DNA from 4 places in the Paenibacillus uliginis N3/975 genome. Region 3 is predicted to be linked to each of the others. Evidence: riboswitches for the same ligand, from Rfam matches in the RefSeq annotation. Region 3 holds a riboswitch; each other region holds the start of a gene.
What was found. A riboswitch is a leader RNA that binds a small molecule or an ion and turns the genes downstream of it on or off. The one in region 3 is predicted to bind cobalamin.
Positions count from the first base shown of each region.

Region 1: linked by a shared signal. The riboswitch ahead of B9N86_RS26295 (ribonucleoside-diphosphate reductase subunit alpha) and the one ahead of B9N86_RS04660 (ABC transporter substrate-binding protein) in region 3 are both predicted to bind cobalamin.
Region 2: linked by a shared signal. The riboswitch ahead of B9N86_RS05170 (ABC transporter substrate-binding protein) and the one ahead of B9N86_RS04660 (ABC transporter substrate-binding protein) in region 3 are both predicted to bind cobalamin.
Region 4: linked by a shared signal. The riboswitch ahead of B9N86_RS21925 (anaerobic ribonucleoside triphosphate reductase) and the one ahead of B9N86_RS04660 (ABC transporter substrate-binding protein) in region 3 are both predicted to bind cobalamin.

Region 1 is NZ_LT840184.1:5,634,005-5,638,437, forward strand. It holds gene B9N86_RS26280 (MTH1187 family thiamine-binding protein) at 1-279, opposite strand, end outside; partial or broken gene tnpB (IS200/IS605 family element RNA-guided endonuclease TnpB) at 348-1,407, opposite strand; gene B9N86_RS31055 (transposase) at 1,418-1,552, opposite strand; cobalamin riboswitch at 1,927-2,157, shown strand; gene B9N86_RS26295 (ribonucleoside-diphosphate reductase subunit alpha) at 2,354-4,433, shown strand, end outside.
Region 2 is NZ_LT840184.1:1,101,029-1,105,461, forward strand. It holds gene B9N86_RS05160 (IS3 family transposase) at 1-656, shown strand, start outside; gene lplA (lipoate--protein ligase) at 829-1,830, opposite strand; cobalamin riboswitch at 2,096-2,306, shown strand; gene B9N86_RS05170 (ABC transporter substrate-binding protein) at 2,544-3,548, shown strand; gene B9N86_RS05175 (FecCD family ABC transporter permease) at 3,545-4,433, shown strand, end outside.
Region 3 is NZ_LT840184.1:990,630-995,062, forward strand. It holds gene cbiB (adenosylcobinamide-phosphate synthase CbiB) at 1-931, shown strand, start outside; gene B9N86_RS04655 (histidine phosphatase family protein) at 922-1,512, shown strand; cobalamin riboswitch at 1,596-1,806, shown strand; gene B9N86_RS04660 (ABC transporter substrate-binding protein) at 2,044-3,054, shown strand; gene cobT (nicotinate-nucleotide--dimethylbenzimidazole phosphoribosyltransferase) at 3,107-4,177, shown strand; gene cobU (bifunctional adenosylcobinamide kinase/adenosylcobinamide-phosphate guanylyltransferase) at 4,174-4,433, shown strand, end outside.
Region 4 is NZ_LT840184.1:4,648,815-4,653,247, forward strand. It holds gene nrdG (anaerobic ribonucleoside-triphosphate reductase activating protein) at 1-360, opposite strand, end outside; gene B9N86_RS21925 (anaerobic ribonucleoside triphosphate reductase) at 357-2,579, opposite strand; cobalamin riboswitch at 2,785-2,963, opposite strand; gene B9N86_RS21930 (PCYCGC motif-containing (lipo)protein) at 3,074-3,604, opposite strand; gene crcB (fluoride efflux transporter CrcB) at 3,653-4,009, opposite strand; gene crcB (fluoride efflux transporter CrcB) at 4,006-4,407, opposite strand.

The DNA of each region.
Region 1 (4,433 bases), 1.8 Mb from region 3:
TTGCAGCTTTTGCTTACTCGAAGAGACTTGGTCCCGTCGGTCGTCGATTTTGACGGATGTGGATACCCGCTTGGCTCCAGACAGGAAAGGCGCTTCATGCAGAGCAGCAATGGCACCCCATACAGAGTTAAGCTCTCCTTCAATAATCGTGCTCATCGAGGTCAGTTCGTATGAGATCCCCTCCTGCTTCTCCAGCACCCGCTGCATCTCCGCAACATACATACTCAGGCTGGTTGTGGCCGTTCCGATCGGGATGACGGTAACTTCCGCAATTGCCATTTTATTTCACCCTCCTCAAACCTTTCGAATATTAATATTGTATCAGCCAGCAGCAGCATTTCAAAATTTTACCCCCCTATAGTCCCATTCAAATATATCCCCGTAGTCCCTACGGTTAGAAGTCTTATAGCTTCATTTTTAAGGTTTTGTCCTGCGTTAATATCTCTATCGTGATGTGCGCCACAATTAGGGCAGTCCCACTCACGAAGTTTTAGATCCTTGACCATTTTGCCTTGTACTCAAGCATTGTTCTAAATTGTGACCACGATACTTCACTAATTGCTTTAGCCAGCTTGTGATTTTTCAGCATATTTGATACTTGCAAATCTTCAATACCAATTACATCGTGGTTTTTGATGATTTCAGTAGTGATTTTCTGCAAGTAGTCTGTTCTTGAATTAGAGATTCTTTCATGGATTTTTGCAACCTTAACACGTTGCTTGTTCCAATTCGAACCACCTTTTATACGTCTGGAAAGGATACGCTGCGCGTTCGCTAATTGTTCTTCAAGTTTGCGATACCATTTTGGATTTTCGTATGGTGTTCCATCTGAAAGGGATGCTAAAGTTTTTAATCCAACATCAACACCAACAGAAGAAGCTGTTTTTTCTAATGGTTGCACTTCTGTTTGAGCAAGAATGGACACAAAGTATTTTCCGCTTGGATTACGTCTAACGGTAGCATTCAGAATAGGACCAGTCACTTCACGACTTTTAGCAAAACGAACAAGACCGAGTTTAGGTAATTTAATTTTGTTGCCTACTATAGCAATATTTCCATTCGTTTGCTTGGTTGTGTAGGATTGACCTTGTTCTTTTTAGACTTGAAGCGTGGTGCATCATTTTGCCTTTTGAAGAAACGATCAAACGCATTCGCAAGATTCTTTAGCGATGACTGCAAGGAAATACTGTCCACTTCTTTTAACCATACGAATTCTTTTTTCAGGTTTGTAAGTTTAGCTGAACACGAATTGTAGTTTAATCCTTTACCTGTTTCGTTGTATGCGTCACACCATTGTGTCAAAAAACGATTGAATACGAAACGAGAACAGCCGATTGTTTTAGCAATTAAAATTTCTTGTTCCTTATTTGGATAGATGAGAAATTTATATGCTTTGTTTACAATCACTGTTCTCACCTCACTTAGTGATTTTGAATGTACTGTTGTTCTGTGCTTCTGTATGTTTGTTAATAGTTACCACAAAGTAAGAAGGGTTCCAAAGACGAACTCCCCACAGTTTCTTTTTTAGCTGTGGGAACTCTTTAAAAAACAGTCTTGTTGCTCCCCCTTAATACATTGAGAATCCCAAATATAGGATAACATACGTCAAGATAGTTTTTGTACCAACTATCAGTGTCTTTTCTAATTTACAATTTAACATATTCGGACAATTAACATGTCAAAAGACACGCCTTGTCCGAAGCCAATTCATCTCACGATTAAAATCGCGAGTGTTCTCAGCTAATTCATAAAGCGTGTATCACCGTATAAAAGGTCGTAATTCGAAGAAATGTGCGAAATCTCACTCTCTTTTGGCGGTTTGCGAATTGGCGGATTTTTCGGTCATTTGCTATAATTCAACTTGCGTCAAATTTTAAGACAACAGTTTACAAACACAATATATTGGGTTAAATTTAATAACATCAACCAAATATAGTGTGTACAGGTGTCTGGCGTCCCATATAGCCGTCAGACTTAATAGGGAAGCATGGTGCAAATCCATCACGGTCCCGCCACTGTATAGGGATTCAGAGCGCATTTTTGCGATTTTGATATGAATTCGGCTTTATGCCACTGAAGGCTAACATGTTAGGCCTTTGGGAAGGCGCCGAACTCTATACCCCAAGTCAGGAGACCTGCCTGTATACAGCACGACATCTATCCTACGGGAAATTAGGAAAGTGTTCACTCTTTTGCGTCTGTACATAACAGCAAGCCCTAAAAATAGCGGCTTAAGCTAGTATGCACATATTTATTCACAGCGCACACGAACATTTTCAACCTCCCCAAGGTTTGGAAAATGTTTTTTTAATGTTCTTTTTCCCATTTTTCCCGAGAAAGCGAGGAATTACCTATGCCCCAACTCGTAATTAAACCGAACAACCGTCAACTTGCTTTTGATGAAAACCGTCTCTCTGTTTATGCCGACCGAATTTTGAACGAACTGGATATGCTGAGCAAGGAACAATTGCTTCGCGGTGTTCATTCCAAACTTCGTGGCGACAAAGTGACCGGCGATGAGATTAGCAGCGCATTCACGATGTCGGCTCTTGAGCTTGTTACCAAAGAGGAACCGAACTGGAAGTTCGCGGCAGCACGTTCACTTTTAACTTCCCTATATAAAAAAGCGGCCAACCACCGCCGTTACAAAGCTTATCCGGAAGAGCCTTACGGCGCCTTCTTCCCCCTCATTACAGAGCTAGTACAAAAAGGAATTTACCGTGAAGAACTTCTGGAATGCTACACCAAAGCACAGATTGAAGAGCTCGGAGAAACGATTGATTATACCCGTGACCTGCTGTTCGATTACATCGGACTACTGACGCTGGCAGAGCGTTACCTAGCAACCGACTTTGACGGCCGAGTGATGGAGCTTCCACAGGAGCGTTACATGGTCATCGCGATGTACCTCATGCACAAAGAGCCAGCTGAGAAACGTATGGAGCTTGTAAAAGAAGCCTACTGGGCGATGAGCAACATCTACATGACGGCTGCAACGCCGACGATGTCCAATGCTGGTAAAAAGGTAGCCGGCCAGCTGTCCAGCTGCTTTATCGACACGGTAGATGACTCGCTCGAAGGAATTTTCGACTCCAACACCGACATAGCACGTCTCAGCAAAATGGGCGGCGGTATCGGCGTTTACCTCGGCAAAGTCCGTGCCCGTGGCTCCGACATCCGTGGACACAAGAACACCAGCTCCGGCGTTATCCCTTGGATCCGCCAGCTGAACAACACAGCAGTTAGTGTAGATCAGCTCGGCACACGCAAAGGCGCCATCGCCGTTTACCTGGATGTCTTCCATAAAGACATTCTCGCTTTTCTGGACCTGAAGCTGAACAACGGTGACGAGCGCATGAGAGCACATGACGTGTTCCACGGCGTATGCTTGCCTGACCTGTTCATGGAGGCTGTAGAAGCCCGTGATGAGTGGAGCCTCTTCTGTCCTCACGAAGTGAAGAAAGTGATGGGCTGGAAAGACGAGAACGGCCGCCCGCTTGGTCTGGAAGACTTCTACGATGAGAAGCTTGGTCAAGGAATGTTCCGTGAAAAATATGCAGAAGCCGTAGCACATCCGCTGCTCTCCCGCATTACGGTTCAAGCGATCGATATCATGAAACGTGTCATGAAATCGCAACTGGAAACCGGAACACCGTACATGTTCTACCGTGACACCGTAAACCGTGCCAACCCGAACTCTGCACACGGTATGGTCTACTCTTCCAACCTGTGTACTGAAATTATGCAGAACCAATCGGCTACAGTTATTGAACATGAAGAGCTCGTAACCAAAGATGGACAGACCCGCATTGTCATCTCCAAAGTTCCTGGCGACTTTGTTGTCTGCAACCTGAATTCCATTCATCTGGCACGTGCAGTCCCAGCTGGTGTACTGGAGCGTCTTGTACCGATCCAGGTGCGTATGCTAGATAACGTCATTGACATCAACAACATCGAAGTGCTGCAAGCACAATACACGAATAGCCAATATCGCGCTGTCGGCCTTGGAACCTTCGGTCTGCATCACCTGCTGGCCCTGGAAGGCATCCGCTGGGAATCCGATGAGGCGGTTGCATATAATGACAATCTGTATGAAAAAATTAACTACCTGCTCGTTAAATCCAGCATGGAGCTGGCTAAGGAAAAAGGGCATTATCCGAAGTTCAAAGGCTCCGACTGGGAGAGCGGCGAGTACTTTACGTACCGCGGTTACACCGACGGCGAGCATGAAGGCAAGTATGTAACGACCGAGCAGTGGCGCGAGCTGCAGCAGGAAGTACAGCAAAGCGGTGTCCGCAACGCATGGCTCTTTGCCATCGCGCCGAACGGCTCCACTTCGATTATTGCCGGCTCAACTGCCAGTATTGATCCGCTGTATGAGCTTCTCTCTTATGAAGAGAAAACAACGTATAAAATTGCCAACCCAGCTCCCG
Region 2 (4,433 bases), 110 kb from region 3:
AAATGCGCATCCAATTGAACCGCAAACTTAAAAAAAATTACAACAAAAAGCGTTATTATCGAATTATGCGTGCTCTTGGATTGAAATCGGTGATTCGCAAGAAACGACCGAACTACGTGAGAGCCTCTGAAATCCATGTAGCTGAAAATGTAATGAATCGTGAATTTCAAACAGATGCTCCTAATATGAAGTGGTGCACAGACGTAACAGAATTGAAGTATGGGAATGGTCGTAAAGCCTATCTAAGCGCTATCGTTGATATATACGATAACTCCATCGTTTCATGGGTGCTAAGCCACTCCAACAATAATAAACTCGTCATGGATACGGTGAAGAAAGCTTACGGGAGGAACCCGGGGGTGACTCCACTTCTCCATAGCGACAGAGGCTTCCAATATACCTCACATGAGTACAGTCGACTTCAGGTTAAGTACGGTTTTACTAAAAGTATGTCTCGTGTGAGCCGATGCCTGGATAACCAACCCATTGAACGATTTTGGGGTACATTGAAGGCAGAAAGCTTTTATCTGACGAAACACGAAACCTATGAAGACGTCCTCAAAGACGTGAGAAATTATATCCGCTACTACAACAATTACCGCTATACAGAGCGATTAAATGGCTTGTCTCCCAACGAGTATCGACGAGCTGCTTAACGATGAGAAAAGAAAATAAACCCTCAGCTCTGTTAACTTGAACTGAGGGAAATAATCTAACCATTTTTTGTTTTTTACACTGTCTACTTGACAGGGAGCACTTCAAATCCTCGGGTGACCTGTTTTTATTGAAAGATATCCCTGTTAGAATCGTGACGTCAGTACTGTTCCTCTATTCCTCTAAAAAAATCAGACCGATCAGGTCATCAAACTCTAGATTGCCGAAGTAATGCTTGACGTCAATGGATGAGAGGGCTTCTCTTACTTCATTATCCTCGTAACGTTTGCCACGAAGCGCATTTTCGATATCGGCGACATCGCCTACACCGAAGAAGTCGCCGTAAATTTTAATCTCACCGATATGCCCGTCTTTAATGTTCATACGGATGTCGATAATGCCGACCGGGAATTTTTTCGCGTGTTTCACATTGCTTTCTGGTGATAAGCCATAGTTCCAGTCCCAGTTTTGGTAACGTTCCTTGGAGATTTGATTGATCATTTCCCAGTCTTTTTCTTGAAGAACGTACTGTGGAACTTGATCTGGCTCCATTCCGAAGATCGAACGCAGAAGCTCTGCACGGAACTGTTCAATTGTCATATCTGTACCGAGCAGCTCCTTAATGTTGGCAACCCGGCTGCGCACTGATTTCGTGCTCTTTGATTTGAACTTCTCCGGGTTAGCTTTAAGTGAAGCCTGAACATTGTCTAGATCAAGGCCGAACATTAAAGTCCCGTGGCTGAACATACGTCCTCGTGTGGAGAACTGGGCGTTGCCGGAAATCTTTTTCTCTCCGACTTGAAGGTCATTCCGGCCGCTAAGCTCAGCCGGAACACCCATTTTTTGAAGGAAATCGATAACGGGTTGGGTGAACTTCAGGAAATTATGAAATGACTGGCCGTCGTCTTTTGTAATAAAGCTGAAATTGAGATTGCCGAGGTCATGGTATACAGCACCGCCTCCGGACAATCGCCGAACAACTTGTATATTGTTGTCACGGACAAACTCCTGATTGATCTCTTCAATCGTGTTCTGGTGTTTGCCGATGATAATCGACGGCTGATTAATGTAGAAGAGCAAATAGCTGTCTTCCATAGGTAAGTGCTTCAAAGCGTATTCTTCAATCGCTAGGTTAATGGAAGGATCATGGATTCCCTGATTATCGATAAAGAGCATATGTACGCCTCCGTATAGTTTCTTTTCTGGTATAAAGCTTCAGATCTATTGTAAACCAATGTCCGGCTTCAGGGCAAAGGGTGAGGGGCAATTCACAAGCGCATACGAATAAATACGTGAGATATCCATGATGGTTATACAGGCCAGAAATAAGGTCCACGGCAAGCGGGGAGCGGCTATTCAATTTTTCTCTGTGAAGTTTCAGGTTGTAAGCCGAGAGGATATTTCATATAATCGTCAAAAGAGAAGTAAGCTTGGCAAAAAAGAATATTCAATACTCGCGAGGTCCTGGAGAATAAGCAAAGCATATGTTTTGCTCCCGGGTTAAAAGGGAAGCCGGTGCAAGTCCGGCACGGTCCCGCCACTGTGAATCAGGGATATCCTCTATTACTGCCACTGGCCTATACAGGGCCGGGAAGGCGGAGGTGTCATTTCAACCTGTAAGTCAGGAGACCTGCCCGCGTAAATGATCTGACGGTCCTTCGAGGAAGGGATTACGTTTGGCGGACCTAATGTGGGTGAGGTGCTGTACTATAGCTAAACTCCTATTTATTGGATAAGGTTCATTGTTTCCGAAACGTAGCCCCTGATTCTTCTAAGGAGAAATCAGGGGCTTTTTTGTGGTTGGATGTAAGGATTTCCGTCAAAAATCAGGTTTATTGAGTACCTAAGGCAAGCCAGTGTTCTCAAACTAGAGTTAGGAGAGAAAATCGATGAAAAAAATAATGAAGTCATGGTCCGCCATGTTGGCGGTGCTGATGCTGGTCCTGTCGCTGGCGGCTTGTGGAGGAGAAACAGCTCCGAAGGAGGCGACACCAGCACCTGTACAGGAGGCTGAACAAGGTCAGAAACCGGAAGCACCTGTCGCTGAAAACGCCAAAACGGTGTATCCGTTAACTTTAAAGGATGCTACTGGCGAGGAAATGACATTTGATAAGGCTCCAGCAAAAGTTGTGTCGCTGTCTCCTTCCGAGACGGAAAAACTGTTCGCGCTTGGCCTGGATGAAGAAATTGTCGGCGTATCCGAAGTGGACGACTACCCGGAGGCAGCCAAATCCAAGCCGAAAATGGGCGGTTATGAAATGGATGTTGAGGCCATTGTCGCTTCAGGCGCGGATGTTATATTTACAGCAGCGATGAATGAACAGAACGTACAGAAGCTCCGCGACCTCGGAATCAAGCTGTTCGTGAACGACCCGAAGACGATTGCTGAAGTCATGGACAACATTAAGGTAGTTGGAAAGATTACGGACCGTCAGGCGGAAGCTCAAGGCATCATAGATCAAATGCAGAAGGATCTGGACCTTGTGAAGGAAGCGGTTAAATCCGTAAAAGATGAGGATGAGAAAAAAGTGTATGTTGAGTTCTCACCGGGTTGGACGGTAGGAAAGGGCACATATCTGGATGAGATGCTCAATATCAGCAATTCAGCCAACGTGTCTGGTGACAGCGAAGGCTGGTTTGAAATCAGTGAAGAGAAGATTATTGCAGCGAATCCGGATGTGATTCTGTACTCCAGCAATGTCGTGGAAGAATCCACCAAAAAAACTTTGGATCAAATCATTAAAGACCGCAGCGGCTGGGACCAAATCGAAGCTGTGAAAAACAATAAGCTGATTAAAATTGATGACAATCTGATCAGCCGCCCAGGACCTCGTGTAACTCAAGGATTGGTTGAAGTAGCGAAGGCGGTCTATCCGGAACTGATGACCCCATGAGTAAAAAACTTGCGGGTTATGGAACGGTGGGGCTCCTGCTTTTACTGCTGACGCTGATCGTCAGCCTCGGCATCGGTTCCGTCCATCTGCCCGTTAAGGAAATTGGAGCCATGCTTCTTCACCGGTTGCCCTGGATCGGGGACTCTATTGTTCCCAACTGGGAAGTAGCTTCCGAGCAGATCATCATGAAGGTACGACTTCCCCGTATACTGCTCGGTATGCTGGTTGGGGCATCCCTTGCGGTGGCCGGTGCTGCTTTTCAAGGGGTGCTTAGAAATCCGCTCGCCGATCCGTTTACGCTTGGTGTATCTTCCGGTGCATCACTTGGTGCTGCGTTTCTGATCTTCTACGGATTGCAGTATTCATTTGCAGGTGCCTGGACCTTACCGATCGTTGCATTTATGACCGGGACCATCACACTGTGGATCGTGCTGTTTCTCGCCCGGGATCACGGTAAAATACCGACTCATGCACTGATTTTGTCAGGTGTGGTTATGCAGTCCTTTTTAGGAGCGGTCGTTTCATTCTTGACGGTAATGTCACGAGACACACTAACCGACATTCTATTCTGGACGATGGGAAGCTTAAGCATGCGGGGATGGTCGTATACGGCAGTCCTTTTCCCCTATTTCATTATAGGCTTCATATATTTGTGGAGCCGGGCGCGTACACTGAATCTGTTATCTTTAGGTGAACGTCAGGCGGCCCATATGGGGCTTAACGTCGATCGTCTGAAGACCAGTGTGCTTGTTGTTGCCACCCTTCTAACGGCTGCGGCTGTATCTGTATCCGGTGTGATCGGCTTCGTGGGACTGGTTGTTCCTCATATGATCCGTCTCATTACCGGTTCTGACTACCGGATCATCATTCCATTATCGGCACTGG
Region 3 (4,433 bases):
AGATCTCATCATTGGAGACCCGCGCTGGATTCCTCACCCTGTGATAAGTATGGGGCATTCAATCAAACGGTTAGAGAAGAGGATTCGTAGTCATGTCCTTCAACCGGGCCATCTGAAAAAAGCCGGAATTCTACTCCCGGTTATTATCGTGGGAGGTTCGCTGCTTATAACCTGGGCATTGTTGAGAGGCCTTTATATGATTCATCCATGGCTTGCAACGGGAGCGGAGGTCATATTAATCGCTACGACCATTGCTACGAAAGGGCTTAAGGATGCGGGTATGGAAGTGTACAATCATCTTAACCGTGGGGATTTACCTGCTGCTCGGAAAGCACTAGGGATGATTGTTGGACGTGATACAGCGCATTTAGACGAGCCTGAGGTTGTTCGTGGGACGGTTGAGACGGTCGCAGAAAATATTGTTGATGCCATAGTGTCTCCGCTATTCTACGCACTTATTGGAGGAGCTCCACTTGCAATGGCTTATCGGGCTGTGAATACCCTAGATTCTATGGTTGGGTACAAGAATGATAAATATATTAACCTGGGGTGGGCTTCGGCCCGTTTGGATGATATTGCTAACTTCATTCCAGCACGAATAACAGCTTTATTACTGGTCGTTAGCAGTTGGATCATGCGTCTGGATTACAAAAAATCTTATCGTACCATAAGACACGATGCCCGTCTCCATCCAAGTCCCAACAGTGGATTTCCTGAATCAGCTGTAGCTGGAGCTTTAGGGATTCGGCTCGGAGGTGAGAACGCCTATAACGGTGTGGTATCTTTTCGTGCATATATGGGCGAATATTCCCGTCCGATGGATAAAGGGGATATTCAGTCAACCGTAAGATTGATGCTGGCTGCATCATTATTATTCCTGCTCCTGAGCATACTTACTATATGGAGTATAGGTGGTACATTATGGGGTTAGAGTTGGTATGTATTCGTCATGGGAAAACGCAGTGGAATAAGGATAAACGATATTTAGGTCATACAGATATAGGAATTCTCCAAGAATCATTGACGGAGCTCTTGCCTGTGAAAAATGCCCTTGAAGGAAGAACGTTTCATAAGATATTCTGTAGTGACTTAAAGAGGTGTAGGGAAACGCTCGATTGGATTTATTCTGCTTCAACAGATAGCGTGGTCTTCGATAACCGTTTGCGAGAAATGGATTTTGGAGATTGGGAGGGGAAGACATACGATCAGTTAAAGCATTATAGTATCTACCGGGAATGGCTGGACAATCCTCAATCCGTGACTCCTCCAGGAGGTGAAGCCTGGGAGCATTTTCAGGGGAGGCTGGCAGATTTTATGAACAGTCTGACCTGTTGGGTGAAGGAAGAGGGTAAGGATAACCATGTGCTAATGGTGACTCATGGAGGAGTGATAAGACAACTAGCCACTATGACTATTCCAGATTCGACGTTCTGGGATTTCTCTGCAGATCCGGGGAGCTTGTTAACGTTGAAGTTGACATGTGATAAGGGCAAATGGATAGGACACTTGTGAGTGAGCCATTAGAGCAAGGGGTTGTAAGGTGTCCCTATCTAACCTATAATTTTGAATTGAGAAGTAAGTCTTGTATCTAAATGAATATAAAAAACTTGTGAGGTCTAGATTAGAAGCGCAAATATGTGCTTTTATTACCTAGTTAATGGGGAAGCCGGTGAAATTCCGGCACGGTCCCGCCACTGTAAACAGGGATATTCTCGATTTACCACTGTTCTGCGACAAGCAGAATGGGAAGGTGAGGATATTAGCGAACCTGTGAGTCAGGAGACCTGCCTTATGAGTAGTACGACGGTCCTTCGAGGAAAGGATTACGTTTGGCTTATGGAAGTACTGCGATTTTAAGCCGGTACATAGCCGCGGAACTCATGGCAATTACTATGAACTCCGTATGACGTAATCCCTGATTCTTTCTTGTAAAAGAAGATCAGGTTTTTTTTGTTGCACAGACTATCGTTGAGATCATTCATTGAAATAACAAGGGGAGCATCTCGCAGACCATGAAAACGAAGATAGAGGAGAGAAATCACAATGAAACAAATGTGGAAGAGTTGGACTACGGGCGCTATAACGATCATACTGGTACTAGCGCTCGCAGCTTGCGGAAATAATAATGAACCGAAACAAGTGACAGAGCCAGCACCGGCAGCAACAACAGAACAATCGGCTCCACCCGCTGATGAGGCAAGTGTACAGAAAACAGAGTATCCTCTGACTGTAAAGGATTCTACAGGTGAGACGTTCACATTTAAAGAGGCACCAAAGAAGATTATATCCATCTCGCCTGCAGAGACAGAATCGTTGTTTGCGATAGGTTTAGATGAGCAGGTAGTCGGAGTATCTGACTATGATGATTATCCGAAAGCAGCAACAACCAAGCCAAAAATGGGTGGTTTGTACAATCCTAACGAGGAAGCGATTATTGCGGCACAACCTGATCTCGTAGTAACAGGTATCTCCATGAGTGCAGAAGCTGCACAGCATCTGCGTGATATAGGTATCACCATCTTCAAGACAGATCCGAAAACGGTAGATGATGTTATTGCAAATATTGAATTGTTTGGTCAAATTACGGACCATCAGGCAGAAGCAAAAGCGGTTATAGACAAAATGAAACAGGAGCAGGCTGAAGTCACAGAAGCGGTTAAATCACTTACACCTGAACAGAAAAAGAAAGTATATATCGAGTTTTCCCCTGGTTGGACGGTAGGTAGTGGTGAGTTTATGGATGAATTAATCACTCTAGCTGGTGGAGTTAACGTTGCTGCTGATACAGCAGGATGGTATGAAATCAGTGAAGAGAAAATCATTAATGATAATCCCGATGTGATTCTGTTCTCAAAGAATGTTATTGATGACAAAACAAAGAAAACGTTAGACCAAATGATTAAAGCACGTAGTGGTTGGGATCAAATAACGGCTGTTAAAAATGATGCTGTCTATGGATTAGACGATAATCTGATTAGTCGTCCCGGTCCACGTGTGACAGAAGGTCTCAAAGAAATAGCAAATACGATCTATCCTGAACTGTTGAAGCCATAAGTAGCGTTCGGTGTTAGTATTCAACTTAGAGCAATTAAAGGAGCAATGATATATGAGACAAGGAATCATGGAACGTATCGGAGAAATTCGTGGTCTTGATCAAGCTGCGATTCAGGCTGCGAAGTTACATATAAGCAACCTTACTGTCCCTCCGGGAAGCTTGGGTAAATTGGAGGCAATGGCAATACAGCTTGCAGGGATCACTGGAGTAGTACAGCCTTCTTTTGACCGTAGAGAAGTTATTATTATGGCAGGCGATCATGGTGTATGTGAAGAGGGCGTAAGTGCCTTTCCACAAGAAGTTACACCTCAAATGATTCATAATTTCCTTGCGGGTGGTGCAGCTGTTAACGTTCTTGCCAGACAAGCAGGTGCAGAAGTTGTATGTGTGGATATCGGAGTGAATAGTGAGTTGTCCCATCCTGATCTCCTATCGCGAAAAATTCGGTATGGTACAGCTAATATGGCACAAGGTCCTGCAATGACTTATGAAGAAGCGATTCAGTCTATTCTTGTTGGTGTGAAGGTAGTTGAAGATGCTGTCAGACGTGGCGTCCAGCTATTTATTACTGGCGAAATGGGGATTGGAAATACGACGGCAAGCTCAGCGGTAACCTGTGCACTCTCTAATATTCCGGTCAGCGATGCGGTTGGAAGAGGGACAGGAATTGACGATTCTCGTCTACAGCATAAGATTGCCGTTGTTGAACAAGCGTTGAAGGTCAATGCTCCTGACGCGCTTGATCCTATAGATGTACTAGCTAAGGTCGGCGGTCTTGAAATTGGTGGTTTAGTAGGTGTAATTCTTGGATCAGCAGTAAACGGTTGTCCGGTTATAATCGATGGATTTATTTCTAGCGCAGCGGCGTTGCTTGCCAAAGCGATCTGTCCAACATCTGCTGATTACATGATTGTGTCGCATGTTTCTCATGAACAGGGACATCGGCAGCTATTACATGAATTGAATCTTCGTCCTGCACTGGAATTAGACCTTCGTATTGGTGAAGGTACAGGTGGGGTGTTGTGTCTACATCTTGTGGATGCAGCGTGTCGTATTGTCAGCGAAATGGCAACCTTCGAAAGTGCGGGTGTCTCGGGTGAAACCAAGGAGCAGACGAAATGATCATACTCGTCACAGGTGGGGCAAGAAGCGGGAAAAGCAGCTTTGCTGAGAGGTTATGTATGTCGAAGTCACACGAAGCCGTATATGTCGCTACGGCTCAAGCTTTCGATGATGAGATGAAGGAGCGAATTGCTCTTCATAAACTTCAGCGTAATCAAGCGAACTATTCGTGGCGAAATGTAGAAGAACCGTTTCAACTTGTGAAGCTCCTGAGCGATATGCGTGAGAACAGTCAGAGTGATGATGCTCCTACGGT
Region 4 (4,433 bases), 2.8 Mb from region 3:
AAGCGCCAGCTGCCTTAGCTTCGGCTGTCTCATAACCGCCTCAAAGGTAAAACCTGTATAAGCCCATACATTTTTATCAGGACAGCACTCTCGGAAGTCAGACAGAAAACTAATGCATTCCTCCGCTGAGAAAAAGGGATCTCCACCGCACAACGTAACTCCTTCCAGCAATGGATTACATGCAATTTCCTCCAGAATTCGAGTTTTCAACTCATCAGTGAATGGTTCCCCGGCTTCAAAATCCCAAGAAGCCGTATTGAAACACCCGGGACAGGCGTGGCGGCAGCCACTAACAAACAGAACCGCACGGACTCCCTGGCCTTCATTAATGCTTTCCGGTATATAGCCGCAGATGTTCATCGGTGTTTGACCCGATCCTTAACTTCAGCCTGTTTGGCTGAATTGAACCGCTCCGTATAGTTGCCTGTTAAATAACCCGTTACTCTGCGTAGACGATGGAACAGCACCTTGTCCTCCTCAACCCCGCATTCAGGGCAAGATGCACCGATGATTCCTTCGTAATCACAGACAGGACACCGATCCAATGGATGATTAACGGAAAAATAACCAATGTCTTGTTTAAGCGCAAATTGGACTATATTCCGGAATGCAGCTGTATTTTGCCGTGCGTTGCCGTCCAGCTCCACATACGAGATCGCACCCGCATTACACAGCTTATGGAATGGTGCTTCCCATTGAATCTTTTGAAAAGCAGCGGCTGGAAAATATACAGGAATATGAAATGAATTCGTGTAGTACTCCCGGTCGGTTACACCCGGTATACTGCCAAATGTGGTTCGATCCAACTTTGTGAATTTTCCGGACAGACCTTCTGCTGGAGTGGCAAAAAGCGTAATATTCAAATCATACTGCTCGCTCATGGCATCACAGTAAGCACGCATCCTTCCAACGATATCGAGCGCCATCTTTCTGACCATCTCGTCTTCGCCATGATGTTGTCCTGTTAAAGCTTTCAAACACTCTGCTAGACCGATAAAACCGAGTGCCAGCGATCCGTGTTTAATAAGTTCTGCGACCGCATCGTCTGGGGCGAGCTTCTCCCCGCCTTCCCAGACCCCTTCGCGCATCATAAAATCAGACGCTTTTGCCGGCTGCTTGGCTTGAATTTCATACCGGTGGATCAATCCTTCCACAGCAACCTTCATATATCGCTCCAAACTTTCGAAAAATCCGGTTAAATCCGGTTCCTCTCGCTGATCCATTACTACACCATGCTCAATCCCAAGCCGTACCAGGTTGATCGTGTTAAAAGACAAATTGCCCTTCCCGCTCAACCGGTTTCTGCCGAATCGGTCCGAGATCGTTCTCGTACGGCATCCCATGGTTGCAATGATCGTATCGGGATCCTCCGGCCGGTAATAAGGGAGATTGAATGATGCGTCCACATTTACAAAATTCGGATACAACCGGCGGCTGGAGCATTCTACCGCTTTAAGGAACAGATCATAGTTCGGATCACCTTCCACCTGATTTATCCCGTTTTTACATTGAAAAATATGCTGCGGGAATATCGGTGTCTCTCCGCGTCCAAGTCCTCTCATTGTAGCGTCGAGAAGTGAATGAGAAACCAGTCTACCCTCGGTAGAGGTACACATCCCGTAATTTAACGAGGTAAACGGAATTTGTCCCCCTGCCCGGCTGCTCATCGTATTCAAATTATGGATCAGAGATTCCGCGGCCTGCTTCGTTTCGTTTACGGTCTCTTCATAAGCAAACATATATGTACGGGGATAATTCTCTTCAAGCGAGTGATTATCTATATGCATCTCCAAATCCGAAATCTCTTTTCCTTGGTTCAATTCGCCTTCGTTGAAATAAGAAAGCCCTTTTCGAAAATGCTTACGGAAGGACTTACCCACGTAGGGCGCCAAATCCCAATCTATTTTATTACCTGAGACCCCACCGAATTGGCTGTTCTGCTGAGACTGAAATATGATGGCTACCAGTGCCATAGCGGTCATGATGCTCTGTGGAGGACGGACCGAACCGTTGCCCGTATTAAAGCCGTTTTCTAGCAGCCGATCAAATGGAATGAAAATGCAATTGGTCGTTCCCAGTGCATATTGATCCAAGTCATGCACATATACATATCCGTTTTTTACCGCCTCATTCAACGGTTTCGGCAGCATAAAGCCAGTCGCCATCCACTTGGCATATTCCGATCCGATCCGGCTCATTTTTCCACTGAAAGATTCACCGTTTAAATTGGCATTTTCCCGAAGCAGATCCAGATCCTTAACGCCGATAACATCACTGCTGATCTTGTACAGTTCCCCACGCTTCATGCGTTCCCTGTCACGTGCCTCACGGTACTCTGTATAAGCTTCAGCTGCTTGTCTATACCCGGTTTTATTCAAAAAAAGTATGACAAGGTCCTGTATTTCTTCCACAGACATTTGCTCCAAGCCAACCGTCTCAGCTTCCACCAATGTACCGATCCTGGACGATGCCTCATATCTGGAAGTTCCTTCAGTAGCCTCAAAAACCTTATTCACCGCACTCATAATCCGTGTAACTTCAAACGCCACACATGTTCCGTCCCTTTTAATCACCTTCATCACGATTCCTCCTATGCAAATACCTATACAGGCGTATTAATCAACCCTTCACGGTGTGCGGTACAATCGAAGTGAACAATAAAAGAAGCATGCTACCGCAAGTGTCTGCGGAATACATGCTTCATAAAGAACCGTTTAATCCAGTCAAATAAAAACGGACCAGACAACCCTTCCATTCGAAACACTTCCCTATCAACCGTAGGCACACCGTGTTGTCTTAATGGCAGGTATCTGACTTCAGTTCACGAACTGGCGTAGAAAACGAGATTGTTTCTTAAATGTTCGCCTCGAGAAGCTGTTACAGTGGCGGGACCGCTTCGGATTTTCACCGGATTCCCTTTTAAGACCGGACATATCCGATCGACCATCAAGCACTATATGTAGTTGTTACATCAAACAATATAACAACATATAGATTTTAACTGTAACATTAATCACAGGTGAAAACTTCTGGAGAGGGCGTGCACCACATGGCGTCGATAAATTGTAGGAAATTAATTCGCTTCTGTCGGCATTGGGGTAGGAGTCGGTTTCGCGTAACCCGTCTTATACTTTTCGTCAATGTGCTTTCGGATTTCAGTCAAACTTTTTCCTTCACTGTCCATCTTAGCTGATTCTACTGCGATTTCCAGACAAACACCACAGCGTGTGCCGTGATCATCCCACACAATGCTGCCGTCTTCTTTAACCTCATTGATGAAACAGTTCAGATTGCTCTCGTGCCCTGCACTTTCACCGCAGCCGCAGTAGCATGGAATCCAGGTAAGCACATCTTTCTCCTGAGCTGCGAGTGCATATATAGTGCGCATCTCATCGCTTTTACCGTCCAAGAACGTTGGCAGTTCCTTCGCAGACGCTGTAACTTCTTGAAGATCTCCATTAGCAAGCTTCTTTTGTGAACCATGTTCGTGAACCGTTTCAGTTCCTTGATTACTCTCTGCCGGCTCTTGTGCCTTCTCAGCGCCGCAACCACCCAGCAACAGACCTGCAGACAGCATCAATACTGCAAATTTACGTTTATACATTATTCATTTCCTCCCCATAATGGCCACAAAATTCCTTTATCGATTATTTCACTGAGCCGCTATATAGATTCCTGTCCATGCCCCTGCAAGACCCAACATAACCGATATAAGAACATATGAGAATGCTTGTATGTATCTCTTGTTTCCTGCCAAGGTGACCGCTTCATAACCAAAGGTTGAAAATGTGGTAAAAGCCCCACAAAAGCCGGTCCCGAGCATTCTGTAAACGGCTTCAGGAAGACGATCCGAATAACCGGCAAGAAGTCCAAGTATGATGGAACCGGCCAAATTTACGAGAAGCGTAGCCCACGGGAATGTCCCCTGTGCTTTTTTTCCAAGCCAAACACCAACGCAATAACGGGAAACTGCTCCCGCAATCCCGCCTAATCCTATCCACAAAATCACACTGCCGCACCTTCTCGCTTCGAAGACATCTTCCGTCCCAGCCAAACACCGATACAGGACATGAGCAGACCGCCAACAACGCTTACGATTACATAGATCACGGCGACTGCGTCCTGACCGTTACCGATTAACCTGACTGTATCCACTGTAAAGGTTGAGAATGTCGTAAACGCCCCCGTAAACCCGGTGCCGATGAACAGACGAACCTGTGCAGAGATATTTGAGGAAGATAAGCAGTAAGTCAAAAACCAGCCTAGAAACAGGCATCCCGCCAGGTTGATGAACAGGATAGCTGCCGGAAAGCCGTTTAGTGGAGCAGGTATTATCTCATCCAGACCATAGCGGAGTAATGTGCCACCGAACCCTCCCGCACCCACAAAGAGCAGGTTCTTTCCCATACGATTTCCCTTCCTTACCGTAACAT